3 regions of the Nocardia sp. NPDC004415 genome follow, and region 3 is predicted to be linked to each of the others. Evidence: riboswitches for the same ligand, from Rfam matches in the RefSeq annotation. Region 3 holds a riboswitch; each other region holds the start of a gene.
What was found. A riboswitch is a leader RNA that binds a small molecule or an ion and turns the genes downstream of it on or off. The one in region 3 is predicted to bind S-adenosylmethionine.
Positions count from the first base shown of each region.

Region 1: it holds a riboswitch for S-adenosylmethionine, as region 3 does, so the genes downstream of both, ACWEMY_RS24255 (rhodanese-like domain-containing protein) here and ACWEMY_RS11595 (ABC transporter substrate-binding protein) in region 3, are expected to answer to the same signal.
Region 2: it holds a riboswitch for S-adenosylmethionine, as region 3 does, so the genes downstream of both, ACWEMY_RS23600 (ABC transporter substrate-binding protein) here and ACWEMY_RS11595 (ABC transporter substrate-binding protein) in region 3, are expected to answer to the same signal.

Region 1 covers NZ_JBSGDP010000064.1:419-10,212, reverse strand. Annotated here, with positions in the region: gene ACWEMY_RS24315 (LLM class flavin-dependent oxidoreductase) at 1-108, shown strand, start outside; gene ACWEMY_RS24310 (FMN reductase) at 105-722, shown strand; gene ACWEMY_RS24305 (YceI family protein) at 719-1,267, shown strand; gene ACWEMY_RS24300 (serine protease) at 1,321-1,980, opposite strand; gene ACWEMY_RS24295 (MarR family winged helix-turn-helix transcriptional regulator) at 2,069-2,524, opposite strand; gene ACWEMY_RS24290 (DJ-1/PfpI family protein) at 2,521-3,135, opposite strand; gene ACWEMY_RS24285 (hypothetical protein) at 3,240-3,473, shown strand; gene ACWEMY_RS24280 (SPFH domain-containing protein) at 3,488-4,585, shown strand; gene ACWEMY_RS24275 (STM3941 family protein) at 4,602-5,132, opposite strand; gene ACWEMY_RS24270 (helix-turn-helix domain-containing protein) at 5,222-5,533, shown strand; gene ACWEMY_RS24265 (hypothetical protein) at 5,628-6,167, opposite strand; gene ACWEMY_RS24260 (O-succinylhomoserine sulfhydrylase) at 6,198-7,406, opposite strand; gene ACWEMY_RS24255 (rhodanese-like domain-containing protein) at 7,418-7,834, opposite strand; SAM riboswitch class IV at 7,852-7,970, opposite strand; gene ACWEMY_RS24250 (Rv0361 family membrane protein) at 8,016-8,474, opposite strand; gene ACWEMY_RS24245 (FAD-dependent oxidoreductase) at 8,637-9,794, shown strand, end outside.
Region 2 covers NZ_JBSGDP010000060.1:7,088-16,881, reverse strand. Annotated here, with positions in the region: gene ACWEMY_RS23630 (DUF1684 domain-containing protein) at 1-595, opposite strand, end outside; gene ACWEMY_RS23625 (NtaA/DmoA family FMN-dependent monooxygenase) at 592-1,956, opposite strand; gene ACWEMY_RS23620 (LLM class flavin-dependent oxidoreductase) at 1,953-3,197, opposite strand; gene ACWEMY_RS23615 (dipeptide ABC transporter ATP-binding protein) at 3,194-4,834, opposite strand; gene ACWEMY_RS23610 (ABC transporter permease) at 4,831-5,724, opposite strand; gene ACWEMY_RS23605 (ABC transporter permease) at 5,717-6,718, opposite strand; gene ACWEMY_RS23600 (ABC transporter substrate-binding protein) at 6,756-8,375, opposite strand; SAM riboswitch class I at 8,412-8,504, opposite strand; gene ACWEMY_RS23595 (hypothetical protein) at 8,718-9,422, shown strand; gene ACWEMY_RS23590 (DUF4236 domain-containing protein) at 9,590-9,794, shown strand, end outside.
Region 3 covers NZ_JBSGDP010000018.1:53,688-63,481, forward strand. Annotated here, with positions in the region: gene ACWEMY_RS11580 (ABC transporter ATP-binding protein) at 1-128, opposite strand, end outside; gene ACWEMY_RS11585 (ABC transporter ATP-binding protein) at 118-1,023, opposite strand; gene ACWEMY_RS11590 (ABC transporter permease) at 1,004-2,839, opposite strand; gene ACWEMY_RS11595 (ABC transporter substrate-binding protein) at 2,839-4,002, opposite strand; SAM riboswitch class IV at 4,048-4,163, opposite strand; gene ACWEMY_RS11600 (FMN-dependent NADH-azoreductase) at 4,394-5,020, shown strand; gene ACWEMY_RS11605 (MFS transporter) at 4,998-6,185, shown strand; gene ACWEMY_RS11610 (DUF5063 domain-containing protein) at 6,270-6,770, shown strand; gene ACWEMY_RS11615 (hypothetical protein) at 6,808-6,957, shown strand; tRNA gene ACWEMY_RS11620 (tRNA-OTHER) at 6,995-7,065, opposite strand; tRNA gene ACWEMY_RS11625 (tRNA-Lys) at 7,076-7,148, opposite strand; gene ACWEMY_RS11630 (hypothetical protein) at 7,163-8,569, opposite strand; gene ACWEMY_RS11635 (hypothetical protein) at 8,633-9,475, opposite strand; gene ACWEMY_RS11640 (HAD family hydrolase) at 9,469-9,794, opposite strand, start outside.

The DNA of each region.
Region 1 (9,794 bases), on a different contig from region 3:
ATTCCCGTGCTGCGCAAGGAGTTCGCCGCCGGTCGCCCCGCGCACGTGCCCGACGCGCCGACCCACGCGTCGCTGTTGGCCGCCAAGGAAACGGAGGTCGCCGCATGACCGCACGTATCGCCGTGGTCTCGGCGGGGCTGTCACAGCCCTCCTCGACCCGGCTGCTCGCCGAGCGGCTCGCCGCCGCGACGGCTCGGGGCCACGAAGTCGAACTCGACTTCGTCGACCTGCGTGAACACGCCCGCGACCTGGCCGACAACCTCGTCGCCGGGTTCGCCTCCCCCAGTCTGCGCACCACCATCGACCGGGTCGTCACCGCCGACGGCCTGATCGCGGTGACACCGATCTTCAACGCCTCCTACAGCGGCCTGTTCAAGACGTTCTTCGACGTGCTCGAACCGGAGTCGCTGGTCGGGATGCCGGTGTTGATCGGTGCCACCGGTGGCACCGAACGGCATTCGCTCGCACTGGAACACGCGCTGCGACCGCTGTTCGCCTATCTGCGCTCGGTCGTCGTCCCGACCGCCGTCTACGCGGCGTCCACGGATTGGGGCGACGGCGCGGGCGACGGCCTGGACCGCCGAATCGACCGTGCCGCCGAGGAATTCACCGAACTCCTGGCCGGACGATCGCGCACCCGCACCGTCGACCCCTACGCCGAAACCACCCCCTTCGAAGATCTGCTAGCCGGAAACCTCACCCCCACAAGGAGTTCCCTATGACCACCGCACTCGCCAACGGCCTCACCGCGGGCACCTGGACCATCGACGCCAGCCACTCCACCGTCGGCTTCTCCGTCCGCCACCTCATGGTGAGCAAGGTCCGCGGCCGCTTCACCGATTTCGACGGCGCGCTCGTCATCGGCGAGGACGGCTCCGCCTCCGCGCACGCCGAGATCCGCGTCGACTCGCTGACCACCGACAACGCCCAGCGCGACGGCCACCTGCGCACCGCCGACTTCTTCCACGCCGAGCAGTTCCCGGTGATGACCTTCAAGTCCACCGGATTCCGCGGCGAGGGCAGCGATTTCGTCGTCGACGGTGAGTTCACCGTGCGCGGCAACACCAAGCCGGTCTCGCTCGAGGTCGAGTTCCTCGGCGTGAACCCGGGCATGGGCAATGGCCCGGTCGCCGGCTTCGAGGCCAAGACCGTGGTCTCGCGTCGCGAGTTCGGTCTCGACATCGACATGCCGCTGCCCGACGGCGGCACGGTGATCGGCGACAAGATCACCCTCACCCTCGAGATCGAGGTAGCGCTGCAGAGCTGATCCTCGACACGACGAAGCCCCTCGGTGACGAGGGGCTTCGTCGTTGTCCGGGGTCAGATCGGCCGGAAACCCGCGCCGAGGTCACCGCGGCCGTCGATGTCGGCGAGGATCGCGGTGATGTTCATGCCCACCTCCGGGCCCAGGCAGGGCACGTAGACATACCCGTTGACCATCCCGACCAGCGTGGAGCCCACCACCACCGGGCCACCGGAATCACCGGAGACCACACAGATCTGGGTGAGCGTGGCGATCCCGGATTCCAGCGGGTCACCGTAGGCGAGTCCGCAGGTCTGCGCGGTGCTGCGGCCTTCCTTGCAGGCGATGTCCGGGAACTGCGCCGGGCCGCCGACGCCGGTGATGGTCGTATTGCCCACCCGGTTCACCGGCACCACCACGGCCGGATCGAAGGTGATCACCGAGTAGTCCATGGCCTCGCTGCGGTAGCCGACCGTGCCGACGGTGCCCGCCTCGGCATTCGTCTCGGCGACGATGCTCGCCCCCTCCGGCCCGCAGTGCGCCGCGGTGAGCCCGACCAACCGGCCCGCGGCGTCGTGCCCGATCGTGGTGAGGGTGCAGGTCGCGCCGTCGACGAGGATGCCGGAACCGCCACCGAGCACCGCCGGGTCCGCGGCGTGCGCGGTGCCGATCGGGCCCGCGGTGAGCGCTCCGAGGACGGCCAGAACCGCGGCTGCCGCCGCGAGTGTCTTCGACATGTTCGATCCGATCCGTAGCTGAGGTTTCCCGGGCGAAGAGGACTGTTCGATCACGTGCCTGGGACCATAGCAAGGATGCATCAGCGCCTCAGCCGCGGTCCGATCCGTCGATGATCGTGTCGAGTGCCGCGCTGAGCCGGGTGAGGGTGGCGACGGTGGCGGCGAACTCCGCCGGGCCGAGTACCGCGGCGAGGCGCTCGGCCATGGCCGCGTGCTGCGGGCCGATCCGTTCGATGGCGGCCAGCCCCGCTTCGGTGATCGCGACGAGCTTGGCCCGCTTGTGCGCCGGATTGGGCCGGTACTCGCAAATGCCCTCGGCCACCAGCAGATCCGCCACCCGCTGCACGCTCTGCCGGGTGATGCCCATCGCGCGCGCGATCCCGGCGACCGGCAGCGGTTGCTGCTGCACCGCCGCCATCACCTGCCACCAGGCCACCGAGATGCCCGCCGGTGCGGCCAATCCGTCACCGATGGTGAGGAATTGGCCGTTGAGCCGGTAGACGGTGAGCGCGGCGCCGTCGAGCAGTTCCTGTTCGGGCGTCACTGTCCGGCCAGCGCGGCGTAGGCGGAGGCGTCCTTGTGCGCGAACAGCTGGAACCAGGCGTCGAGGACCGGCGGCTCGTAGAGGTCGAGGCGGGCGAAGATCTCGCGCGCGAATTCGAACGGGGACATGGCATTCGCGGTGATCACGTCGCCGTCGGTGACCGCCGGTGCGTCGACATAGTGCGGCGCGCCCGAATAGCCGGTCTCGGCAAGGGTTCCCGGGTCGTTACTGGTGTGCGCGCGGGTGTCGAGCAGTCCGATCCGTGCCAGACCGATGGTGGCGCCGCAGATTCCGGCGACCGGGACACCCGCCTCGACGAAGCGTTTCGCCGTCTCCGCGAAGGGATTCAGCGCGTCACCGGACCACAGTTCGGCGCCCGGCAGGATCAGCATGGCGCTGTCGGCGGGGTCGAGCTCGGCCAGGGCGAGGTCGGGAGTGACGCGGAAGCGGCCCATGGTGGTGACCGGTTCGGCGGTGAGCCCGACGGTGCGCACCTCGAAGACACCGGGCTCGCGATGCCAGGAGGTGTCGGCGATATTCGCCAGGGCGGCGCCCGCCTCCCAGTCGGCGAGGGTGTCGTAGACCGCGGCGTGGACTGTTTTCTTCGTCATGACAGTATGCTGTCATGTTTGACAGGATGCTGTCAATAAGAATTTTGCAACCCTCTTTTCGTAAGCTCACCGCATTCGGTGCGAGACAAGGAGGTTCAGCCGAGATGACCGACCCCGTGCAGGGCATGACGGGCACCATCACGTCATCGATCCGTGCGGCGGGCGCGCTCGGCGAGGTCCTGATCGCGATCCGTGGCGGGACCGAGCTCTACCTGGCACGGGCCGAGGAGCCGATCGAGGCGGGCGCCACGGTGCTGATCGTCGCGGTCCATCCGGGGCGCGTCGTCGACGTGGTCAGCTGGATTCCCCTCGCACCGCAACCGCCGCAGGACAATTGAGAGAAGGGGCTCGCATGCTGGGCTATCACGTTCCCGATCCCGACGAGGCCATGCTGGTCAGCGGTGCCAAGAGCAAGGACAACGCGCCGTTCAAGGTGGTCATCGGGCGCGGCACCTGGGTGGTTCCGCTGTTCCGCAAGGTGCGCTACCTGTCGCTGGCGATGTTCGAATCCGAGATCCGCGAGCGGTGCGTCACCAAGCAGGCCATCCAGCTCGACGTGCGCGCGGTGATCGCGTTCAAGGTCGCCAACGACACCCCGTCCATCGTCAACGCGGCCCAGCGCTTCCTGTCCGAGCAGGAGCAGGAGATGTCGGTGCTGACCGGGCGCATCTTCTCCGGTCACCTGCGCTCGATCGTCGGCTCGATGACCGTCGAGGAGATCATCCGCGAACGCCAGAAGCTGGCCGACGAGGTACTGCTGGCCTCCAAGGTGGAGATGAGCAATATCGGCCTGTGGGTCGACTCGTTCCAGATCCAGTCCATCGACGACGGCGACCTCGGCTACATCAACGCCCTGGCCGCCCCGCACAACGCGGCCGTGCAGCGCGACGCCCAGATCGCCCAGGCCCAGGCCGCCCAGCGCTCCGCCGAGGCCGAACAGGAATCGCTGCGCCGCCAGGCCGAATACGAGCGCGAGACCTCCATCCTCAAGGCGCAGTACCAGCGCGATATCGACAAGGCGCGCGCCGAAGCCGCCCAGGCGGGCCCGCTCGCCGACGCCATCGCCCGCCAGGAAGTGCTCACCGCCCAGGCCGAACAGGCCCGCAAGAACGCCGAACTGCGCGAGCAGGAACTCCAGGCCGAGGTCGTCAAACCCGCCCTGGCCGAAGCCGAGCGCGTCCGCATCCTCGCCGAGGCCGAAGCCGACCGCACCCGCATCCAGGCCGACGCCGCCGCCTCCAACAACCGCATCGCCCTCGACCAGCTGCTCATCGAACAACTCCCCGAAATCGTCAAACAGGCCTCCACCGGCCTCGCCAACGCCAACCTCACCGTCCTCAACGGCCCCGACGGCGTCGGCGAACTGGTCAACGGCATGGTCGGCCAGGGGTTGACGGTCTTCAACTCCTTGCAGAAGGCGCTGTCGAACGGGGAGGTCGACAAGGCCTGATCCGTGGGGCCGATCGCTACCGGCGGTCGGCCCCACGACGATGGACGGTCATCGTATGTAGCACCTGCTCGATCGGAGCGCCGAGCATGGCTTCCTTCAGGTTGACATGGCCGTATCCGAGCCTGCCATTGACCTTGGACACCCATCGCGTCCACCGAGCACTACGCACGTAGAAATCCTCCGGATCCCGCAGACCGATCTGCAGGACACGTGTCCTGGACAGCGCCGAGGCGCCAGTGCCCCGGATGCGTACGGAGGCAACCTCGTCCCATCGGACAGCTCCGTATCGCCGATGGTCGAGACCGTCGTCGGTCAACACCAATTCCGGTCCGCGCCTGAGCAATCGGTCGACACAGGACACGCAGGCACCGGCCAGCACCGCGATGCAGACCGCGATCGCGACAAGTATCGACGGCGGTGTTCGGCCGGAGAATGCTATCGCGATACCTACCCCCACGAACGCGAGCGATGCCGCGATCATCAGCACGAGGCGCGGAACTGATGGGTGATAGACCGTGGCGGGTCGCGAGGCTGCCCCAATATTCATGGCGGCAGTCTAGTTTCGTACGTAGTGCTCGACAGGATGATTCCCATCGCCGACCGCGTTGTCGATGAACACCTTGGAGGACTGGGCTGATGGAACTGTTCGAGAGCAATCGGTCTCGGCATCCGGATGCTGGACACGACGCGGCTCGCGTCGCGGCCTTGCGGAAGAAGATGCGTTCCGTGGAGCGGGCGTATCGGCTCGCCGAACTCCGGAAAGCCAAGCAACTCAATCAGACCGAGCTCGGCGACCGGATCGGGATCGGCCAGCGGACGGTGTCGAAGATCGAACACGGTGAGATCGAACGGTCGCGGCTCGAGACGATCCGCAAGTACGTCGAGGGGCTCGGCGGCGAAGTCGAAGTGGTGGCGCGATTCGGCGACAAGGCGTACACCATCGCCTGAGGGGCGCGACTATGGTGATCACCGATTGGGGTGAGGAGGCGTTCGTCGGGCTGTCCAACGAGGAGGGCCAGCGGTTCTTCGGTGGCTGGGCGCGTCAGTCGATGACGAGGTTCGGGCGGTAGTGGCGGAAGGCGGCCAGGATCTGGTGGGCGGAGGCATCCAGGACCGGTGGGCTCAAGTTGAGGTGCCCGGACTTGACGCCCATCCTCACCTTGGACAGCAGCCGGGCCCGCGGCGGAACCTGGGCGTAGTAGGACGCTGGGTCGTGTAACCAGACGTGGATCCACTCCGCCTTGGATCCGCCGGAGAGGCTCTGGACAGCGAACTCCACACGGGCGACCTCGTTCCATCCGACCCACACACCGTGCCGGTCCATCAGTCCTTCCGCGGTCAGGACGAGTTCGGGCCGGGGTCGAACCAGCCGGGTCGCGGCATAGCCGCCGCCGAGGATTGAGAACGGGACCGTCACCACGGCCGCGACCAGCGGTACCAGAGGGACGTCGTGGGTTCCGGTGAACTCTACCCAGACGGCACAGGCACCGGCGCACCCCATGAGCACCGCCACCACGATTATCGCCCACAGATACAACGGCGCCGGTTGGAAAACCGTCGCGGGCTTCCCCCCGACATACATGGGCGAAGTGTAATTCGTTACTCGCCCAAGCTAACTCAAAGCGTGGTCGAGGTCGGTGAGGAGATCCTCGATGTCTTCGAGGCCGACCGAGATGCGGACCACGCCGTCGGAGAGGCCGATGGAGGCTCGGCCTTCGGGGCCCATGGCTCGGTGGGTGGTGGTGGCGGGGTGGGTGATGAGGGTTTTGGCGTCGCCGAGGTTGTTGGAGATGTCGATGACGCGCAGGCGGTTGAGGACCTCGAAGGCGCGCTTCTTGCCGTTGTCGCCGGCGAGTTCGAAGGTGACGACGGTGCCGCCGCCGGACATCTGCTCGGTGGCCAGCGCGTGCTGGGGGTGGGATTCCAGGAAGGGGTACTTGACCCAGTTCACGGACTTGTTCGTCTCCAAGAACCGGGCGACCTTCAACGCGGAATCGGTGGACTGGCGCACGCGCAGCGGCATGGTCTCCAGGCCCTTGAGCAGGGTCCAGGCGTTGAACGGGCTCAGGGCGGGGCCGGTGTGGCGCATCAGGTTCTTGACGGGGCCGTCGATGTAGTCCTGGGCGCCGAGGATGGCGCCGCCGAGGACGCGGCCCTGGCCGTCGATGTGCTTGGTGCCGGAGTAGACGACCACGTCGGCGCCGAGTTCGAAACCGCGCTGCAGCAGCGGGGTGGCGAAGACGTTGTCCAGCACCACCTTCGCGCCCGCGGCGTGGGCCAGCTCGGTGACCTTGCGGACGTCGACGAGGGTCTGCATCGGGTTGGCGGGGGTCTCGAAGAACACGGCCTGGGTGGGCACCGAGAGGGCCTGCTCCCACTGCTCGAGGTCGTCACCGTCGACGAAGACGGTCTCGATGCCCCAGCGCGGCAGGATCTCGTTGCACACCACGAAACAGGAACCGAACAGGCTGCGCGCGGCGACGAGCCGGTCGCCGGCCTTCAGCAGCGCGCCCAGCGCGGTGAACACCGCGGACATGCCGGAAGCGGTCGCGAACGCGGCTTCGGCGCCGTCGAGCAGGCGGATGCGCTCCTCGAACATGGCCACGGTCGGGTTGCCGTAGCGGGAGTAGACGAAGTGCTCGACCTCGCCGGTGAACGCGGCCTCGGCGGCCTCGGCGCTCTCGTAGACGAAACCGGAGGTCAGGTACAGCGCCTCGGAGGTCTCCTCGAAACCGGAGCGGCGCAGCCCGCCGCGGACCCCGAGGGTGGCGGGGCCGACGCCCTCGGGCAGTGGCTTGTCGAACGAACCACCGGTGATCATGCGTTCTCTCCTTATGCCTGGCGCCACGGCAGGCCGACCGCGCGCCAGCCCACGCTGCCACGCCGGCCGAACGCGTCGGGTCCGCCCTCGAAACCGTCCAGCACGTTGTAGGACGGGGCGATGCCCGCCGCGGTCGCCACGGTCGCCGCGCCGATGGAGCGCTGCCCGGAGCGACACAGGAACACCACGGGCGCGTCGTCGGGGCGGCCGGCCAGCGCCTGCTCGAGCTGGGCGCCGAATTCCGGATTGCGCGCGCCGGTGCCGTCGACCCACTCGATGAAGTGGGCCGGGCGCTCGATGGAGCTGGTGTCGGGGATGCCGATCTGCGCCCACTCGCCTTCGGTGCGCACGTCGACCAGCACCGCGCCGGGATGCTCGGTCAGGATCTCCCACGCCTTCTCAGGGGTGATGTCGCCGGCGTAAGTCATGTCGAACCTCCTGCGTGAATCCGCTCTTGCCGTGCCGGAACTCCGGGACACACGGCCAGGTCGTCACCCGGAGCACCCCACCGCGGAGGAGGGTTGCCGGCCAGCGAGCCGGGGCTTGGCGCTGGCACTCATGACCTTGCGATCTGAGATTGCCCCGGCACTGGTCACCGTGTCAAACAGGTCAGGGTGCGCACACCAGCCAGGTGCCCTCGACCCTGGTCAGGTTCCAGGTGCTGGTGGCGGGCGTGTCGCCGATCAGCACGGTGGCGTCGATCTTGGCGCGATCACCGTTGACGGTCGCGTTCGCGAAGCCCTTCTTGTCGATCGTCACCGCCGATTTCGGGCCGCCGAGCCGCTCGGTGAGGCCGGATTTCTCCTCGTCGAAGCCTGGGCAGGCGACGCCGGGCGGCGGACGCAGCTCGCTGCGTGAGCGCGCGTCGATATAGTTGGTGACGGCGGCCGCGAACCGGTCGGCCTCTGTGACATTTTTCTCAGCGGGCGCGAGCAAGCCGCCCAGCACGATCCCGATGAGCACCAGGACCGCGATGACCGCGGCCGCGACGAACGGGACGACCGATCGTTTGTCGGTCTGATCCACCACGATGGGCTGCTCGTCCGAGCCGGTTCGCTCCTCGTTCATGGTGCAATCCTGACAGACCGGGCGCGGGCAACCGCACCGCGCGCCGGGTGGCCACGACAGCGCGGATAGAATCGGCGGAATGCTGCCAGCAGCCGGACTGTCAACTTAGCCTAAGCTAAATTGACGCCGTCAATAGTTTTCGACCAAAGGGTGCGCGTAGAAATGACCGAACAGAGTGCAGCGACTCGCCCACTTCGCATCGCGATCGTCGGTGCCGGCCCGGCCGGTATCTACGCCGCCGACGCGTTGATGAAGTCCGATGCCGAGGTGTCGATCGACCTCTACGAGCGCATGCCCGCGCCGTTCGGCCTGATCCGCTACGGCGTCGCCCCCGACCACCCGCGCATCAAGGGCATCATCACCGCCCTGCACAAGGTGCTCGACAAGGAGCAGGTGCGCCTGCTCGGCAACATCGACTACGGCACCGACATCAACCTCGACGACCTGCGTCAGTTCTACGACGCGGTGATCTTCTCCACCGGCGCCAACGCCGACCGCGCGCTGCCCATCCCCGGCATCGACCTGGACGGCTCCTACGGCGCCGCGGACTTCGTGTCCTGGTACGACGGCCACCCGGACGTGCCGCGCAGCTGGCCGCTGGACGCCGAGAAGGTCGCCGTCCTCGGTGTCGGCAACGTGGCCCTGGACGTGGCCCGCGTGCTGGCCAAGACCGGTGACGAGCTGCTGCCGACCGAGATCCCGCCGAACGTCTACAAGGGCCTCAAGGCCAACAAGGCCGTCGAGGTGCACGTGTTCGGCCGCCGCGGCCCCGCGCAGGCCAAGTTCACCCCGCTCGAGCTGCGCGAACTCGACCACTCGCCGACGATCGAGGTCATCGTCGATCCCGAGGACATCGACTACGACGAGGGCTCGGAGGCGGCTCGCCGCAACTCCAAGCAGGTCGACATGGTCGCCAACACCCTCGAGCAGTGGGCGATCCGCGACCAGGGCGACCGCCCGCACAAGCTGTTCCTGCACTTCTTCGAGTCGCCCGCCGAGATCATCGGCGAGAACGGCCAGGTCGTCGGTCTCAAGACCGAGCGCACCCAGCTCGACGGCACCGGCAACGTCAAGGGCACCGGCGAGTTCAAGCAGTGGGACGTGCAGGCGATCTATCGCGCGGTGGGTTACCTGTCGCAGAACGTCACCCAGCTGCCCTTCGACGACCAGGCGGGCACCGTGCCCAACGAGGCCGGGCGCGTGCTCGTCGACGAGGCCGCCGAGGGTTCGGCCCGTTTCATGCCCGCCACCTACGTGACCGGCTGGATCAAGCGCGGCCCGGTCGGCCTGATCGGCCACACCAAGGGTGACGCCAACGAG
Region 2 (9,794 bases), on a different contig from region 3:
ACAGCACCCGCAGATCGGCGGGCGTGCCGAAGGCGACCACCGTCTCGGTGACGGAGCCGATCCGGAACTCCACGGTGCCCGCGGCGGCGTGGTGGTGCTCGAGCCCGTCCACGACGGCCCCGGTGGTGACGACGCGCTCGTCGTCGAAGGCGGTGAAGCGCCCGGTGACCACCCAGCGCGGGTCCACCGGGTAGGCGGCCACCCCGGTGAACGCGGCCAGGGTGGGCGCGGCGGGATCGTGCACGCGCACCGCGTACTGCCCCGAACGCCGGATCACCTCGTAGACCTTCTCCTCGTTGAGCACGCTGATGCCCGGCGCGCCTTCGGCCGGTGTCACGATCCGCACCCCGGCGATCCGGTCGCCGTCCACGTCGAGCCGGTCGGCGGGCTGGGCGGTGATGAACACCTTGTCGTCGGTGACCCACCAGGTGCCGGGCAGGCCGTCGACGCGTTCGGGCCGGTCGGTGAGCCAGTGCAGGGCGGTGAAACTGAGCCAGCCGAGGGGGTCGCGCAGCCCGTCCTCGCGGGCGTCGTGCCAGCGCTGCCAGTCGTCGGTGAAGGTGGTGGGGGCGGTGTGGTCGACGGTGATGGTCATGACGCGCGTGCTCCTTCGGCGACGGGATGGTGGGGATGACGCAGACCCAGGTGGTCGCGCAGGGTGGTTCCGGAGTAGGCGGTGCGGAAACTGCCTCGGTCCTGTAGTTCGGGCACCACCGTGTCGACGAATTCGTCGAGGCCGGTGGGTGTGAGGTGGGGGACGAGGATGAACCCGTCGGCGGCATCGGACTGCACGTAGTGGTCGATCTGGGCGGCGACCTCGGCCGCGGTGCCGACGAACTGCTGCCGCGCGGTGACCTCGATGACGAGCTCGCGGATGCTCAGCTTCTCCGCGGCCGCCTTCTCCCGCCACGCCTTCGCCACGGCGACCGGGTCTTTGGTGTGCCGGACCCGGCCGCGGGTGATCTCGGCGGTGGCGTCGGGCTCGATCTCGGGCAGCGGGCCGTCGGGGTCGTAGCCGGACAGGTCGCGGCCCCAGATCTGTTCCAGGAAGGCGATCGCGGTCTGCGGGCTCACCTGCTGGTAGCGGATCGCGCGGGCCCGCTCGTGGGCGTCGGCCGCGGAGTCACCCAGGACGAAGGTGGCGGCGGGGAAGACCAGCAGTTCGTCGTGGGCGCGACCGTATTTCGCGAGCCTGCCCTTGATGTCGGTGTAGAACTTCTGGCCCGCCTCGAGGGTGCCGTGCACGGTGAAGATGGCGTCGGCGGTGCGGGCGCCGAACTCGCGGCCCTCGTCGGAATCGCCCGCCTGCAACAGCACCGGGTGTCCCTGCGGGCTCGGCGGCACCACGAAGGGCGCCTCGATGTCGAAGTGCGCGGTGTGCACGGCGGTGGTGGGGATCTCGCGGGCGAACACGCCCCGCTCCCGGTCGACGACCAGCGAGTCGGCGGGCCAGCTGTCCCACAGCGCCCGCGTCGCCGCCACCACCTCGGCCGCGCGCCGGTAGCGCTCACCGTGCTCGAGATAGCCACCGCGCCGGAAGTTCTCGCCGGTGAACGCGTCGGAGGAGGTGACCACATTCCACGCCGCCCGGCCACCGGAGAGGTGATCGAGCGCCGCGAACTGCTTGGCCAGCTCGAACGGCTCGTTGTAGGTGCTGTTGATGGTGCCCGCCAGCCCCAGCCGCTCGGTCACCGCGGCGACGGCATCGAGCACGGTCAGCGTGTCGGGCCTGCCGACCACGTCCAGATCGTGGATGCGCCCCCGGTGCTCGCGCAGCCGCAGCCCCTCGGCGAGGAAGAAGAAGTCGAACAGCCCGCGCTCGGCCGTGCGCGCCAGATGCTCGAACGAGGCGAAGTCGACCTGCGACTTCGATGCCGGGTCGGCCCAGACGGTGGTGTTGTTGACGCCGGGGAAATGCGCGGCGAGATGAACTTGCTTGCGGGGCTTCGCGGTCACAGGATCGCTCCGGTCGGTGTGGCGTAGCGGCTGGCCGGGCGGGGGAGCCCGAGCCGCTCGCGGAAGGTGGTCGGCGCGGTGCCCTCGGTGTCGAGCCCCTCGACGGGTTCCCCTGGGCCGCGGTGGGTGGTGAGCGCGGCGAGGGTCGCGTGCAGCGCGAGGGGTCGCAGGACGACACCGTCGACGACGCCGGTCAACTCGGCGAGCAGCGCATCGAGGTCGGCGGCCGTACCCACCAGCCGGAGGTCGCCATCGAAAGCAGCCGACCCGGTCGCGGTCGGTTCCGTGGCGGCCTCGGTCGACCTGACCGTGTTCGTCTCGGTCCGGGCGGGTGCGGTGGTCGCGGTCGGTGTGCCGACGGCGACCAGCCAGCGGTCGAGCTCGGCGACCTCGGTCTCGGCGGTCGCGACCGAATCGGCCAGGTGGACCGGCAGGTCGAGCAGGATGCGCACCTGATCCGGGTCACGGCCCTCAGCGGCGAGGGCAGCGCGCAGGGTGCGGCGGCGGTCGGCGGCGGTGGCCGGGTCGGGGGCGGTGACGCGGATGAGGTCGGCGCGGTGGACGGCGAGGGCGGTGGAGAACTCGTCGTCGGCGCGGACGGTGACGATCGACTGGCCCTGGGGGGAGCGCGGGGTGATGGACGGGCCCTTCACCGCGAAGTTGTCGCCGGTGAAGTCGATGTAGTGCAGGCGGTCGCGGTCGATGAAGCGGCCGGTGGGGATGTCGCGGATCTCGGCGTCGTCCTCCCAGCTGTCCCACAGCCGGGTCACCACGTCCACCGCCTCGCCGGCCTCGTGCCACAGCGACGCCGCGTCCTGGACATCCTTGCGGCCGAACGCTTTCGCCTCGACGGCGCCGGGGGAGACGGTCACCTCCCAGCCCGCGCGGCCCGCGCTCGCGAAGTCCAGCGCGGCGATCGCCTTGGACACGTGGAACGGCTCGGTGTGGGTCACCGTGACCTGCGGGATCAGGCCGATGCGCCGGGTGAGCGGGGCGGTGCGCGCGGCCACGGCGACGGCGTCGAGCCGCCCCCGGACAACCCCGGCGCCACCCTCCTGCACGGCGAAGGAATCGGGCAGGAAGACCGCGTCGAGGCCGAGCCGTTCGGCCTCGGTCACCAGCGTGGTCCAGTAGCGTGCGGTGAACAGGTCCTCGGCGCGCGAGTCGGCGCGCCGCCAGGACGCGGGATGGGTTCCGGTGCCCGCGAGTTCGAGACCGAGGAACCAGGTGGGCCCGCTCATCGGAGGTCCTTTCCGTCGACGGTGCCGATCCGGACACCCGGATCGGGGATCGCCGCGAGCAGCTCGCGGGTGTAGGGGTCCTGCGGGTCGGTGAACAGGGTGGCGGTGGGCCCGGTCTCGACGATCCGGCCGTGCCGCATGACCGCCACCCGGTCGCTGATCTGGCGCACCACCGCCAGGTCGTGCGAGATGAACAGGTAGCCCAGCGACAGTTCGGTCTGCAGCGTGTCGAGCAGGTCGAGGATCTGGGCCTGCACCGAGGCGTCCAGGGCGGAGACCGGCTCGTCGAGCACCAGCAGATCGGGGCGCAGCGCCAGCGCGCGGGCGATGGCCACCCGCTGACGCTGCCCGCCGGACAGTTCCGCGGGCCTGCGCTCGGCGAAATCGGCGGGCAGCGCGACCTGTTCGAGCAGCTCCCGCACCCGCGCGGGCCGGTCGGCGATGCCGTAGGCGCGCAGCGGTTCGGCGATGATCTCGCCGACCCGCCAGCGCGGGTCCAGCGAGGAGTACGGGTTCTGGTACACCACCTGGAACCGCCTGCGCAGCGCCCGCAGCCTGCCGCGGCGCGCACCGGTGAGGTCGTGCCCGTCGAAGGTCACCGTGCCGCGGTCGGGTTCGGTGAGCCGCACCGCGATCCGCGCGGTGGTCGACTTGCCCGACCCGGATTCGCCGACCAGGGCCAGGGTCTCGCCACGGTCGAGGGAGAACGCGACATCGTCGACGGCGGTGATCCCGCCGGCGTGGAAACGCTTGTGCAGGGCCCGCACCGACAGCAGCGGCGTCTGCGCGCGCGGGCGCGGCGGCCGGAACCCGGTCGGTGCCAGCGCGGGCGAGGCGGCCAGCAGCCGCCGGGTGTAGGGGTGGGTGGGGTGCGTGAGAACCTGTGCGGCGGGGCCGGATTCGACGACCTCGCCCTGTTCGAGCACCACGATCCGGTCCGCGCGTTCGGCGGCCACGGCCAGATCGTGGGTTATCAGCAGGACGGCGGTGCCGCGCGCGGCGATCCGCTCGGCCAGCCGGTCGAGCACCCGCCGCGCCACCGTCGCGTCGAGCGCGCTGGTGGGTTCGTCGGCGATGACCAGTTCCGGCCCGCAGGCCAGGGCGATGGCGATGAGCACCCGCTGACGCTGCCCGCCGGACAGTTCGTGCGGATACTGCTTCGCCCGCACGGCGGGCCGGTCCAGTCCGACCTCCTCGAGCAGCGCGAGGGCCCGCACGGCCGCGCCCCGGCGGTCGGCCCGCCGGTGCACCCGCAGCGCCTCGGCCACCTGATCGCCGATGCGCCGGACCGGATTGAGCGAGAGGCCCGGGTCCTGCGGCACGAACCCCACCCGGGCGCCGCGCAGCCGCCGCAAGGACTTCTCGTCGGCCGGGTCGACCCGTTCACCGCCGAGCTCGATCCGCCCGCCGGAGATCTGCGCCGCCTCTCCGAGCAGGCCGATCACCGCCTGCGCCAAAGTCGACTTCCCCGAACCGGATTCACCGACCAGCGCGACGACCTCCCCGCGCGCCACCTCGATCGAGGCCCCGCGCAGCGCCGGCACCGTCCGGGCGCCGGTACGGTAGTCGACCCGCAGATCCGTCACCCGCAGCACCGGGGCGTCGCCCTCGGGGGAGTCGATTGTCTTGTCGCTCATCGGTTCCCGCTCCTGCCCGCCGCCCGGCCCAGGCGCTGGGCCGAGAGCACGACGGCGATGATCACCAGACCCGGCAGGGTGGTGAGCCACCACGCCGAGGCCAGGAAGTTGCGGCCCTCCGAGATGAGCGAACCCCATTCCGGTGTGGGCGGTTTGGTGCCGTAGCCCAGGAAGCTGAGCGAGGACACCGCCAGCACCGCCATCCCGAATTCCACCGCGGCCAGGGCCAGCACCGGCTGCACCGAATTGGGCAGCACGTGCCGCGCCAGCACGGCGTACCAGTGCACCCCGGAGGCGTGCGCGGCCTCCACATAGGGGGCGTGCCGCACCCGCAGCACCTCCGAGCGCAGCACCCGGGCGAAGTTGGCGATCAGCGCGACACCCACGGCGATGGCCACATTGCGGGTGCCGAAGCCGAGCGCGGTGACCAGCGCCAGCGACAGCAGCAGCGCGGGAATCGAGAGCAGCACATCGACCACCCGCATGATCACCGTGTCGACGATCCCGCCCGCCGCGCCGGCCAGCAGACCCAGCAGCGAGCCCGCGACCAGCGCGATGGCGACCGCCGAGAGGGTCGCGGTGAGTGAGAGCCCGGCCCCGTGCACCATGCGGGTGTAGAGGTCGCGGCCGAGATTGTCGGTGCCGAACCAGTGCGCCGCGCCGGGCGCCTGGAACTTCTCGGCGGGCACGCCGGTCAGCGGGTCACCGGAGGCGAACACCGAGGGTGCGAGCGCCCAGCCGACCGCCACGGCCAGCACCGCCAGCGAGGCGAGCAGCCCGAGCCGCGCGCGGACCCAGCGGGCGGCGTCGGCCAGGCGGTGGGTGTCGACGGCGGTGCCGGTGGTGGTGTGCTCGGCCACCGGGGACCGGCGGATCAGGAGGTCAACCATGGTGGCTCCTTTCGGTCTGCGGGGTCTCGGCGTCGTCGGTGGTCTTCGCGTTCTTGGCGGCGGTGGTGCCGGTGATCCGGGGATCGATCAGCGGATAGAGCAGATCGACCAGCAGATTCACCACCACGAAGATCAGCGCCGAGAACAGCACCACGCCCTGCACCACGGGGATGTCCTGGTTGAGCACGGAGGTCTGGGTCAGGCGCCCGATGCCGGGCCGGGCGAACACCGACTCCACCACCACCGAACCGGCCAGCATGGTGCCGACCAGCACCCCGGCGATGGTGAAGGCGGGCACGCTCGCCAGCCGGGCGACGTGGCGCCACTGCACCCACCACCGCGAGGCGCCCTTGGCCAGCGCCACCTCGGTGAACGGCTGACGCCAGGTCTGGGCCAGCCCCGCCGCGAGCACCTGGGCGATCACCGCCCCCACCGGCAACGCCAGGGTGAGCGCGGGCAGCAATGTGCCGCGCAACCCCGTGCCGCCGAAGGCGGGGAACCAGTGCAGCCGGAAGGAGAACAGCTGCAACAGGATCAGACCGGTCCAGAAGGTCGGCACCGCCACCCCCAGCGGCGGCAGCGCGGCCAGGGTGTTGCGCAGCCACGGCCGGCGCGTGTAGGTGGCCGCGAAGGCCAGCGCCGTCCCGCCGAGGATCGCGAACAGCAGCGCCAGCGCCGACAGCGCCAACGTCGAGGGCAGGGCGTCGGTCAGTGCCTCGGTCACCGGCTGTCCGGAGGCGATGGAGCGCCCCAGATCACCGGTGACGGCATGCCCCAGCGCCGTCACGTACTGGTCCCACAGCGGCTGGTCCAGCCCGTAGCGGGCCTGCATCTGCGCGACCGCGGCCTGATCGACCGGCGTGCCGCTGCTGATGTCGGCCGCCATCGACACCGGGTCCGAGGGCAGCAGGTACAGCACCACGAACGACACCGTGAACGCCGCCCACAGCACCCAGAGCGCTTGCAGCACCCGCGAACCCACGTACCTCGGCAGGCCCGAGTGCCGCAGCGTCGCGACCACCCCGCTCATCTCAGTGCCCGCTCAGCCAGGTGTCGAAGAACTGCAGCCGGGCCGAGGCCTCGAAGGTCAGATCCTGGGTGTGCCCGGCCGCGCCGATCGCCTGGGACAGCTCGACGGTCGGCAGGATGAGCCCGTTGTCGAGCACCTCGCGCTGGGCCTGCTCGATGAGCGCGGCCCGCGCCGCGGTGTCGGTGGTGGCCAGCTGCTGGTCGAGCAGCTGATCCAGGGCCGGAATCGGGCCGCGCGCGTTCAGATTGCGTCCGGCCAGGGCGTAGGAGGTGCGCAGGATGTCACCGTCGGCGCGGGTCGAGTTGCCGTAGACCGCGTCGTAGTCCTTGGCGTTCTGGCGCGCGATCGCCTCCGGCGTGGACACCAGGTCCAGCTTCAGGTCCACCCCCACCTGACGCAGCTGCTGCTGCGCCAGCTCCAGCACGGCCTGGTTGCCCGCGAACACCTGGCTGAAGGTGATCGCGAAGCTCAGCCGCTCACCGTTCTTGACCCGGATGCCGTCGGCGCCGGGCACCCAGCCCGCCTGCTCCAGCAGCGATTTCGTCTTCGCGGGGTCGTAGGCCAGCCGCGCGGACTGGTCGAGGTAGGCCGGGGTCGCCGAGGCCAGCGCCGAGGTGGCGGGCTTGAACTGCGGGCCGAGCACGGTGTCGACGAGCTGCTGGCGGTCGAGCGCGGGCAGCAGCGCCTGGCGCACCGCCGGGTCACGCAGCGGACCGCGGGTCACGTTGAACTGCAGGCCGAACGGGGTGCCCGGGTTCGAGGTGGACAGCACCCGGCCGCCGGTCGCCTCGATCTGCGGGGCGTCCTGGGGCAGCGCGTCGCTGATGGCGTCGAGCTGACCCGACGACAGGCTGCCGGTGCGCACACCCGACTCCGGCACCACGGTGAACTCGATGCGGTCCAGGTAGGCCTCGCCCTTGTGCCCGAACACGGCCGAGCCCCAGTTGTATCCGGCGCGCTTGGCCAGCGTCGCGGAGATGTCCTGCTTGTACTCGGCGTAGGTGAACGGGCCGCTGCCGATGTTGTCGCCCGCGCACCGCGCGTCGGCGGACTTCGCATTGGTGGAGGCGGCCAGGATGCCGAGCTGCGGCGTGGAGGAAGCCTGCAGGAACTGCGCGTTGGGCTGACTGAACTCGACGCGGGCGGTGAGCTTGTCGACCGCGGTGGTGCCCACGTAGTTGGCCAGGTAGCTCACGCCCAGCGGCGCCTCGACGCCGCCGAGGCGGATGATCGCGTCGAAGGTGTCGCGCACCGAGTCGGCGGTGAGCGCGGTGCCGTCGCTGAAGGTGACGCCGTCGGCCAGATGGAAGGTGAACACCTTGGCGTCGGGGCTGACCTCCCATCGCTGCGCGAGCCACGGCGTGATCTCGCCGGTGGCGGGGTCCTGATCGGTGAGCGAATCGACGATCTGGCGGGCCACGTAGATGGTCTGGTTGGTGCCCGACTGGGCCGGGTCCGAGCAGGTCGGCGCGCCGGACAGGCCGTAGCGCAGGGTGCCGCCGGGTTGCGGCGGACCGGCGTCACCGCCGGATCCCGCGGTGTCGCTGCCGCAGGCCACCACGGTGGTGACGGCGGCGAGTGCTCCGGCGAGAGCGGCGAGGCGATGACGAGGACGGATCACGGGGTGACTCCAGGGATGCGTGGCATGGGTGAGAGACCTCCATCGGACCGGGCAGAAGCACCCACCCGTTCGACGGGTTGGTTGCTGCGACGTCGTCGAGCCAGGTCTCTCGGTCGCTCTGGATGGTTGCGCCCCGGCTGCTCGGAGCTGAACCAGCATGTGGCACAGACCGGATGGTTTACAACGGTAGAAATCAGCGTGAGCGCAGCAGTTGGGCGCGCGGTCCGCGACCGGCATACTGGCGCGGCATCAGGGGGAGGGGAGGGGCGTGTCCATCGCCCGGATCAGCGGTGTCGCGGAGTAGCGTCGGATCTCCGAGTGCCGACGATGAGGAGTTGCGCCGTGATCGTGCCGCGTCGTACCACCGCACTGACCGCGCTGACGGCCTGCGCCGCCCTGTTGCTGACCGCTCCGGCCGCCACCGCGCAACCGGCCACTCCGGCCGTCACCCGCGACGCCCCCGCCACCACCACCGCGGGCCCCGCCGACCTGCTCGGCGCCTACCAGACCGTCGTCGAGACACTGAAAGCCCTGGGCGTGCAGCCGTTCCTGTACCCCACGGTCGCCGCCAACTGCGCGGGTGACGGTCTCGGCCTGGTCCCCGCCGTCGCCGGTGCCGTCCCCGGCCCGTGGCCCAGCAACGCCGTGCCGATTCCCGGCCTCGACCTGACCACCGTGAAGTCGGGCCAGACCCTGTTCACCTTCCTGCCCTACGGCCTGGCCCCCGACACCCCCGCCACCGACACCGCGGGCATGCAGGTCGCCTGGCTCAACATCAGCACCGGCCGCGGCGGCCTGGCCTCGATGGGCTCGATCGCCGAGATCGTGCGCGCCATGGTCCCACCGGAAGTCCCGGTGGAACTGCGCCCCCTCGCCGAGAACGCCATCCGCGACTTCTTCTTCACCGCCATCCCCCTCGGCGGAGTCCGCGCGGTCCCCGTCGACACCGGCCACGGCACCATCCTCGCCGCCGTCTTCGGCACCACCGACAACGCAGGCAAATCCTGCTTCTTCTTCCCCACCATAGGCATCACCGAGGTCCCCTGAACCCCGCCCGCTACATCAGGGCATCTAGACCTCCAGGGGCCGCGCGTTCCGCGCAAGTCGACAGGTAGGTGTCTGTAACGGGCCGTGGGCCCGATACGAGATCCTGGCAGAGCTCTGCAGGTACACCACCGAAATCGAGCGGGGCGCATCGTGGACTGGAGAAGGACATGGGAATCTATGTTCGGCAGTCGCTGAACGCCGGACCGTTCCGGTTCAATATGTCCCGGTCAGGACTCGGCGTCAGCGTCGGAGTCCCCGGCTTTCGGATCGGCAGCGGACCGCGGGGCAACTACGTCCACGCGGGCGCGCACGGCGTCTACTACCGGGCATCGCTGGGCGGCGCGCGCCCGTCGCCCACGAACCGCACAACCA
Region 3 (9,794 bases):
CCCAGCAGCGAGACGATCTCGCCGGGGCGCACCGTCAGCGACACCTTGTCCAGTGCGCGCGAGGGACCGTAGTGCACGGTGACCTCGTCGAATTCCAGGATGGGCGTTGTGTTCTCGTCACTCGGCACCGACGATCACCTTCTCTGCCGTTGTCCGCCGCGGCTCACCGGCGGCCCGCAGGCGGCGCCGCCCCAGGTACGCCTCGATGACCCGCTCGTCGTTCTGGATCTGCTCGGGCGTGCCCTCGGCGATGACGCGGCCCTCGTCGAGCACGATCACCCGGTCCGAGAGCGCGTTCACCAGATCCAGTTTGTGCTCCACCAGCACGATGGTCTGCCCGGCCGCTTTCAGCTCGGCGAGTTGCCTGCCGACCTCGGCGGTCTCGGTCTGGTTCATGCCCGCCGCCGGTTCGTCGAGCAGCAGCACGCGGGGTCGCAGGGCCAGGGCCCTGGCGATCTCGGTGCGGCGGCGATTGGCGTAGGACAGCGTGTAGGCGTGGTTGTCCGCGCGCGGCACCAGCCGTTCCGGGAACCGGGCCAGCTGGGCGTCGACCAGCGCCTCGGTGGCACGCCGTTCGGCGCGCACCGCGGGTGTCGGCACCAGGGCCAGCACGGTCTCGGCCAGCAGCGGAAACCAGCGCAGTACCGGGAACCGCGCCAGGAAGCGCAGCGGTCGGGCCGCGGTGACGGTGGTGTGCAGGCCGATCTCGACGTTCTCGCGCACCGTCAGGCTGCCGAACACCCGGCCGTTCTGGAAGGTGCGGGCGATCCCGGCGGCGGCCGCGGCCTCCTGCGAGCCGGGCCGCAGCCGCTCCCCGTCGACCTCGACCCGGCCCGCGTCGGGACGCAGGACCCCGGAGACGAGGTTGACGGTGGTGGTCTTGCCGGAACCGTTCGGACCGATGATCGAGACGAATTCCCCTGGCGCCACGATCAATTCGACGCCGTCGACGGCCTTCACCCCGCCGAAGGACTTGCGCAGTTCACGGACCGCGAGCGCGGGCTCACGCGGCGATTCGGACACGGTCACTCCTCACCAGCACACCTTGCGGACGGAACCGGATGATCAGCAGCAGCACCACGCCGTAGAGCAGGATGCGCGCCTCCGGGGCCAGCCGCAGGGCCTCGGGAACGCCGATCAGCACCACCGCGCCCAGCACCGCGCCGTAGGGCGAGCCGGTGCCGCCGAGCACGAGAATGGTGATGATCAGCAGGGACATGGGCAGGTTGAACACCGTCGGGTCGATGTAGCTGTACTGGTGCGCCAGCAGCGCGCCGGCGATCCCGGAGAACAGGGCGCTGATCGCGAAGGCCAGCGCCTTGTAGTCGCGCACCGGGATGCCAGAGGACCGCGCGGCGACCTCGTCGGCACCGACCGCGCGCAACGCGACACCGAGCCGCGAGCGCTGGATTCCGACCACCACCGCCAGGGTGATCGCCAGGAACACCAGGTCGAGCAGGTACACCTCGGTGTTCTCGGTGAACTCGTGACCCAGGATGCTCGGCACCGGAATGCCGAAGATGCCGTAGGAGCCGCGGGTCAGCGATTCCCAGTTGCGGATCACCGCCACGATCACGATGCCGATGCCCAGCGTGGCGATGGCCACGTAGTGCCCGTTGAGGTTCCACAGCGGCGCGGCCAGGATGGAGGACAGCACCGCCGCCAGCACGCCACCGGCGAGCGCGGCCGCCAGGAACGGCCAGTCGTGGTTCACCGTGAGAACGGCCGAGGTGTAGGCGCCGATGGCGATGGGCCCGGCCTGGCCGATGACCAGCTGTCCGGCCGAGCCCGCGATCAGCGTCATCGAGACCGCCACGATCGCGTAGGCCAGGATCTGTGTGCCGACCACGATGGCGTAGTTGTCGGCCACCAGCGGAACGACGATCGCCGCGGCCGCGAAGACCAGCACCGCGTGCCACCACCGCACCCGGATCGGCCTGCCGATCCCGAGGAAGGTGCCGGTCAGCGGTTCGGCGCTGATCGCGGGCACCTTGGCCAGCAGCCCGCCGGGCCGCAGCACCAGGAAGGCCACCAGCACGCCGAAGGTGATCAGGTCGCGGTAGCCGTCGCCGAAGGTGTAGATGCCGAAGGCCTCCACGATGCCGAGGGCGAACCCGCCGATCACCGCGCCCGGAATGGACCCGAGCCCGCCGATGGTGGCGGCGACGAAACCGGTGAGCCCGGCCAGCGTGCCGCTGGTGGGCGAGATGTTCGAGTTGTACAGGCCGACGAAGATTCCCGCGAGCCCGCCGAGCCCGGAGGCGATGGCGAAGGCCAGCACCTTGATCCGGGAGACGCCGATGCCCATCTGCGCGGCGGCGTCCGGGTCCTGGGCGGTGGCGCGGATGGCCAGGCCGTAGCGGCTGAACCGCAGGAACCCGGCCAGCGCGCCCATCACCACCACGGTGATGGCGAACATGACCAGATCGGAGGTGCCGAAGCGGACGCCGCCGAGCTGGAAGTTGTTGGTGGGCAGGATCTGTGGGAACGGGCGGGTCTCGGGCCCGAAGACGATCTGGGTGAGGTTCTCGATGATCAACCCGGCCGCCACCGTCGCCAGCAGTGCCGCGATGGCCGGTGCCTTGCGCAGCGGATGCACCGCGAGCACGTCGATGGCCACACCGACCAGCGCGGTGATCGCCACCACCAGCACGATCGCGGGCCACAGCGGCAGGCCGAGCTCGGCGATGAACCACCAGCCCAGGATGGAGCCGAGCGCGAACACCGCGCCGTGCGCGAAATTGATGACGTTGGTGACGCCGAAGATGAGGGTGATGCCCACGGCGAGCAGCGCGTACGCGTTGCCGTGGACCACACCGGCGATCAGGGTGTCGAACATCAGCGGTTGCCGGTCGGCACGAACTTGCCTTCCTTCAGCACCAGCTCGCGCGGGGCCACACCCTTCGGGCGCCGCGACTCCTGGTCGAAGGCGAACGTCCCGAGACCGATTCCGGTGAACTGGGTTTCGGTCTTCAGGCCCTCGAGAATGCCCTCGCGGGTGGCGCCGCCCTTCTTGGCCGCCTGCACGAGCACGTGCAGCGCGTCATAGGCGTAGACGTTGAAATCGCCCGGGTCGGTGTTGAACTTCGCCCGGAACTTGGTGACGAATTCCTGGGTCTTCGGGTCGGGATCGACGGGGCTGAAGATGCCGTTGACGATGTCGCCCTCGGCCGCCGCACCGGCGAGCTGGATGAACTGCGGGGTGTTCTGGCCGCCGAAGAACTGGCCGGTGAAGCCCACGTCACGCAGCTGCTTGACCACCAGCGCGCCGTCGGGGCCGTAGCCGAGGTGCACGAACGCCTCGGGGTTCGCCTCACGGCCCTTGATCAGGATCGGCTTCACATCGGTGGAATCGGGCAGGATCGGCGAGGAATAGACGATCTCCACGCCCTTCTGCTCGGCGAAACGCTCGAAGAACTGGAAAGCCTGCTTACCCCAGTCGGTTTCGAGATAGACCACCGAGACCTTCTTGGCCTTCTTCGACACCCACTCGGCATTGCGTTCCTGGAACACGTCCAGGGTGATCGACGGGCTCCACGAATAGTCGCCGCCCTTGGTGAAATCGACCGCGGAATTGGTGAAGCCGTACTGGACGAGTTTGCCGCGGTTGTAGATCGGCGAGGCGGCGATCGAGGCGGGCGAGGAGAAATCGCCCAGCTCGGCGATGACGGACTTGTCGTCGACGAACTTGGTGGCGATCGGCACGGTCTGCTTGGGGTCGGACTGGGAGTCCTCCCACTTCAGCTCCACCTTGCGCCCGTCGATGCCACCCGCGGCGTTGATCTCCTCCAGTGCCAGGTCGAAGCCCTGCTGCCACAGCCTGCCGTACTCGGCCGAGGGGCCGGTGCGGGGCCCGGAGACACCGAAATAGACCGTTCCGCCGTCCGCCGCGTCGCTGCCGGAGTCGCTGCAACCGACCACCGCGGCGGCCACCGTGACGGCGGCGAGCGCACTGGCGATGATCTTGACACGGCGGCGCGAACCGACCGAGAACTTGCTCATTGATCGTTCCTTCGAGACATGAATCGGCACACGACGAGTGCGAAGATTCAGCGCTTGCGATATCTGCTCGATATCGCCTGGTCGTCACCCGGGGCACCCCACCGCCAAGCGAGGGTTGCCGATCAGCGAGCCGGGGCTCGACAGTGCTGATACTCGTGACCGTGGAGCGAAATGTAGCAGCACTCGAGGGCGTGGCCGGGGCCTCGCATGGGTACTCGATTCGGTTCCGGGACAGCCGGATACGGGGCGAACTGCGGCGATGCGCGCGGCCCCGGCTTGCGATCAGCTCGAGACAAATGCGCGGCCGTGCGGGCGGCTGGGCGAGCGTGGAATCAGCGCACCGTGCGACAAATCATTGTCGTCGATCTCGCGGCTCGGTACCCCTATTGCTATGACCACCGTGCTGCACATCAACGCTTCCGCCCGTGGCGAATTCAGCCAATCACGAGCTATCGCACAGACTTTCATCGACACCCTGCGTGCGCAGGACCCCACCGTGCAGGTCGACACCCTCGATCTGTTCACCGCCGGACTGCCCGAGTTCGGCACCGACGCCGCGGCCGCCAAACTGGCGGTGTTCACCGGCTCGGAGCAGACCCCCGAACTGGTGGCCGCCTGGGAACAGGCGCGCACCGTGTTCGACCGCTTCGCCGCCGCCGACCTCTACGTGCTCAACATCCCGATCTGGAACCACGGCGTGCCCTACATCCTCAAGCAGTACGTCGACATCGTCACCCAGCCGGGCTGGTCGTTCGGTTTCGATCCCGAGGTCGGCTACAGCGGGCTGCTCGAGGGCAAGCGCGCGGTCACCGTCTACACCAGCGGCGTGCACCAGCCGGGGGTGCCGATCCAGTTCGGCAACGACTTCGCCACCCCGTTCGTGCAGGACTGGCTGCGCTTCGTCGGCGTGAAGGACGTGGCCGAGATCCGGTTCGCGCCGACCGTGCTCACCGAGGATCCGCAGGCCGGCTTCGCCGCCGCCCAGGAGCGGGCGCGTGAGCTCGCCGCCGGCTACTGAGACGACGGTGCGGGGGTGGGCACCGACAGGGAGAACAGTCGCGACGATCTGTGCCGTAGGGATTCTCGTCGTCGGCCAGCTCTACGTGGTACTGCCGGTGCTCGGCGACCTGGCCCAGGTGTGGGGCACCTCGCGCGCCGCGGCGACATGGACAACCACTGCCTTCGGGCTCGCCTACGGCGCCGGGTTCCTGGTCACCGGCCCGCTCTCGGATCGGTGGGGGCGGCGCCCGGTGATCGTCGGGGGTCTGGCGGCGACGGCCTTGTCCACCCTTGTGGTGATCGCGGCGCCGAGCCTGGGCACCGGCTTGGCGGCGCGGGTGGCGCAGGGGCTGACGGCGTCGTTCTTCGCGCCCGCGGCGTTCGCCTATCTCGCCGAACGCATCGCGCCGCACCGGCGGATCTTCGCGCTCACCTGCCTGACCAGCTCGTTCCTCGCGGCGGGCGTGATCGCGCAGGTGCTCGCCCAGCTCGTCGACGACACCTTCGGCTGGCGGGCGGTGTTCGTGGCGAGCGCGGTGGGCTTCGCGATCTCGGCGCTGCTGCTGCGCGGGGCGCTCGAACCGGGTCGCCGTGGCGACTCGGCGGCCTCGGTGGGCTCGGTCTTCACCGCGTTCGCCGGGCTGCTGCGCGCCCCACGCTTGGCCCTGCTCTACCTCAGCTGCCTTGCCGTACTCGGCTCCTTCGTCGGGATCTACACCGGCGTGCAACTCGCGCCACCCGAGGGCGTCGGCACCGGTAGCACCGCGCTGCTGGTTCTGCGGGCCAGCGCCATTCCCGCCATGATCGCCGTCCCCCTGCTGGCCACCCGCCTGGCCGCGATCAACCCGGAACTGCGCCTGATCACGGCTTTGTCGGCCGCGGGCGCCGCCGCCGCGATCACCGCCGTCCCGCTCGGCGGAATCTGGTTAGCCACTTGGCTTTTCGTCTTCGTGGCAGCGGTGGCGGTCGCGGCCCCCGCCGCCGTCCAGGCCATCGCCGCCCAGGCGGGCGAAGCCAGAGGCGCCGCCACCGCCCTCTACACCTTCGCCCTCTTCCTCGGCGCCAGCGCAGGCCCCCAACTGGCCAACCTGGTAGCGGACAACGGCTTCCCCGCCGTGGCCCTGGCGATCTCAGCCCTCGGCTTCGCCGGAGCCACACTGGCTTTCGCGTCGACGAAGACCTGACCCACCCCGATCCCGGCCCGCCACCCCACGTGACGGACCGGGATTCGGGTTGCCCATCACCTGCGCGCCCACCATCCTTACCGGATGAGCAAGCCGCCCGAAGTCGTCACCTTCGTGACCTCTGCCCGCGAATTCTGCGCGGCCATCGAGGCGATCGACGGCACTCCGGCAGGCATCGAACTCCCCCGAACCCTGGTCCCCCTGCTCGCCACCGTGCTCGCCGCGGCCGCCCACCTCCCCCGCGTGGAGCCGACCGCGGCCACCCTCCCGACGACCATCGATCACGACGCCTGGTACGAGTGCTACACCCGCTGCACAACCGCCCTCGGCCCCCTCGACATCTACTGGACCAACCGCGATCTCGCAGACCCGGGCGCCCAGCTCACCGCGGGTTCGGTAGCCGACGACCTCGCCGACATCTGGCGCGATCTCCGCACCGGCCTCGACGCCCTCGACTCCGGATCCCGCTGGCAGGACGTCGTCTTCGACTGGCGCCTGTCCTACCTCGGCCACTGGGGCAACCACGCGGTCGCCGCCCTCCGGCCCCTCCACACAGCCCTGCACACCGACCTGTTCAGGTCGTGATCGGCGGCGACCGGGCGGTCAGGTTCTCGGTGGGTCGGTGACGACCAAGAAGGACACCGTGAACGCCGCCCTGCGCGAGGTGGGCGCCCGTCTGGAGCGTCTGCGCGCTCTGTCGAGGTTGGGGGAAATGGCCGACGCGGGTGACTTCGACGAGTTCCTCGGCGACAAGTCCACCTACCGTCGGTGACCCCGGCCCTCTACCTCATACTGGGTGGGGGCGGATGGCTCGTCGGCCGGGCTCGAACCGGCGGCTGCCCGGTGCTGGCCGGGTGCTCTACCACTGAGCTACGACGAGGCATCCGCCGTGCCGCCGACCGGGCTCGAACCGGCGTCCATCCGGTGAAGAGCCGGATGCTCTACCACTGAGCTACAGCGGGCAAGGTGATCGTGCCTCAGTCGGGGTGGGGGTGTCCAGCCGATTCCGGGAGGACGGAGGTGGGGATGCCGGCGGAAAGCTCTTGGGCGTGTGTGGCTTTGATGGATTTTCCACTGAAGGCGCCGGCGCCGCGCAGCATGCCCGCCCAGACGGGGTCGGCTACGGCGACGCCGTGGACGAGCTCCGGGGTGGGGCGGAAGGTGCCGACCGGGCCGGGGGGTTTGGGGCCGGTCCAGCCCGTGCGGTGCGGGTCGATGCCCGCGATCTCGCAGAACTCGACGACCTGGGCCGCCGTGCAGGTCGCCCGGCCGTCGAGCACCTCCCAGGGCAGCGGCAGTGCCGCCCACACCTGGGTGTCGGGGTGCGGCCCGGAACCGGTGGCCAGGTGCCAGGCGGCCAGGTCGCCTGCCATCAGCATCATGGCCTTGCCGGGGCAGGTCACGTCGAGCAGACCGGTCGCGTCGGTGGCGGCCAGGCACGACAACCACGCCGCCCGCGCCGCGTTGTAGGCGCCGCAGAGCAGATTCCACGTCGAGGAATCGTTGCCGCGCCGGACGATCATCCGCTCGCGATCGAATTCGCTTGCCGCCCAGAGGCTCTCCAGCGCGGAAGCGGTCGACCGCATCGTGCGGAACCAGCGGCCGAGCAGCTCGCCGCGCTGCTCCTCGGTGAGGCGGGCGAGCACCTCCGGGGTGGGATAGGCCTGGGCGATCATCCACCAGTCGGTGTCGGCGGACCGGCGACAGCGCGCGAACAGCAGCTCGGCGATCTCGTCGAAAGGGTTGTCGCGGCCCGCCAGCGTGAACTGGCGGCGCAGCTTGCGCTTGGCGGTGAAGTAGGCGATGAAGCACGCGGCGCCGGGATCGGCGCGGAAGCGGTCGAGGGTGAGTTCGGTGGCGAAACCCGTCTTGGCCAGCAGCGTCAGGTGCCGTTTGCGTTGCTCCATGTCCAGGGTGTGCGCCTTGCCCGTCACCCGGCGCAGCGCGCGGAAACGGCGGTTGTACTGGCGCTTGGAGATGTCCATCCCGGCGGCGGCCCGGTCGTGGCGGTTGAGCCGGTCGGCCTGGAAGTCCGGCCGTCGCGGATCGAAACCGATCGCGGCGCCGACCGCCTGCGCGAACGACAGCAGCGACGCGGGCTCGTCGGCATCCACCTCGGCGGTGACATCGAACAGGCGGCTGGTGGCCGCCACCTGGCGTGCGCCACCCACCGGCGACGCGAAATCATCGGACAGAGAGGTCAACCCGTTCCATCGGCCGGCGGCTCGCGCCACCTTGCCCAAGCGGCGGCGCTCGTCCTCCCCCAGCTCGTGCTTCAGCACGTACCAGACGAGCACGGCCACATTCTCCGGCCGAGGCCGGGCGTCCAATGTCGCGTGCAACTGAACCAACGCCTCGCCGGGCTCCAGCACCCCCGTATCCATGCCCCGATCATCACAAGAAGGCCCGGGTGGCGGCAAACGTTTTCGCCGCCACCCGGGATCGGGTCAGGGGTGGGTGGTGAACTCCTCGAAGGTGGGGGTGGGGAGTTTGAGTTGGGCGTGGATGTCGCCGCCGAGGCCGAAGTGGCCGATGGCGCCGCCGTAGTTCTGCTGGTAGCTCTGCCAGAGGACTACGACGCTGATGACGCGGTTGGCGCCGGGGGTCGAAGGGTCGGGGAAGGGGTTGGGGAGGGTGGCCCGGTACGTGGCGGTGCCGTCGGGGGCGGTGATGAAGACATTGGGCACGCCGAGAGGTCCTGGGCGGGTGGGCGATTCGGGGTTCAGGTCGCCGGAGCGCAGGGACATGACCGTGTAGAGGGAGTCGGGGATCAGGCCGGTGAACTCGAAGGCGAAGTGGGCCGAGTGTTCGTCGTCGCTGATCGAGACATCCAGGGTGCCACGGGCTTCCAGCCATTGCCCGAGGGTGACCGGCTCGGTGAGTTTGCGGCCGTCCTCGGGACGGAGGTCGGGGATGGGGACCTCGTGGAAGGGGTAGCTCGGGCGGGTGACCGAGGCTGCTTCCGGGAGCTGGTCGGGCGCGAAGACCATCGGATAGTTGTTGGCGGGCAGGGGAAGTGGGAGCGTGTGCAGGACCAGTGCGCGGTCGTCGTCGGAGAGCTCGTCGGGTAGATCGCGAACCACCGTGTAGGGCAGGTTCTCGCCGAACGGCGGTAGCGGGGTGTCGGCCGCGACCACGGCCCTGCCCCAGCGGCGCGTCACCGTGCCGTCGGGACCTTCCTCGTTGAGGAAGCCGACGACGAGGAAATCGCCTGCGGCGTCCACTATTTCGCTGGGTGGGTAGAGCGGGCCCTGGGTGGTCGGGGTCAGCTCGTAGCGACGTTTCACCATACGGAGGCCACTTTTCGATCGTCGGAGAATTCGTTTCCCTCGGCGTCGCCGAGCCGGTCGCTCAGCAGTCGCCAGGTGCCGGAGCGCGCGGCCGCGACCAGCTCGGGGTCGGCGCCGCGGTAGGCCGGGCGGGCCACCAGCCAGAGGAAGGGCAGGTCGGTGGCGTGGTCGCCGTAGCCCCAGGTGTCGTTCACGCTGATCGCGTGTTCACGCAGGTACTCGACCACCGCCTCGCCCTTGGCCGCGCCGATCATCGGCTTGCGCACCTCGCCGGTGAGCACGCCGTGCTCGTCGAGCAGGGGTTCGGTGGCGATGATGT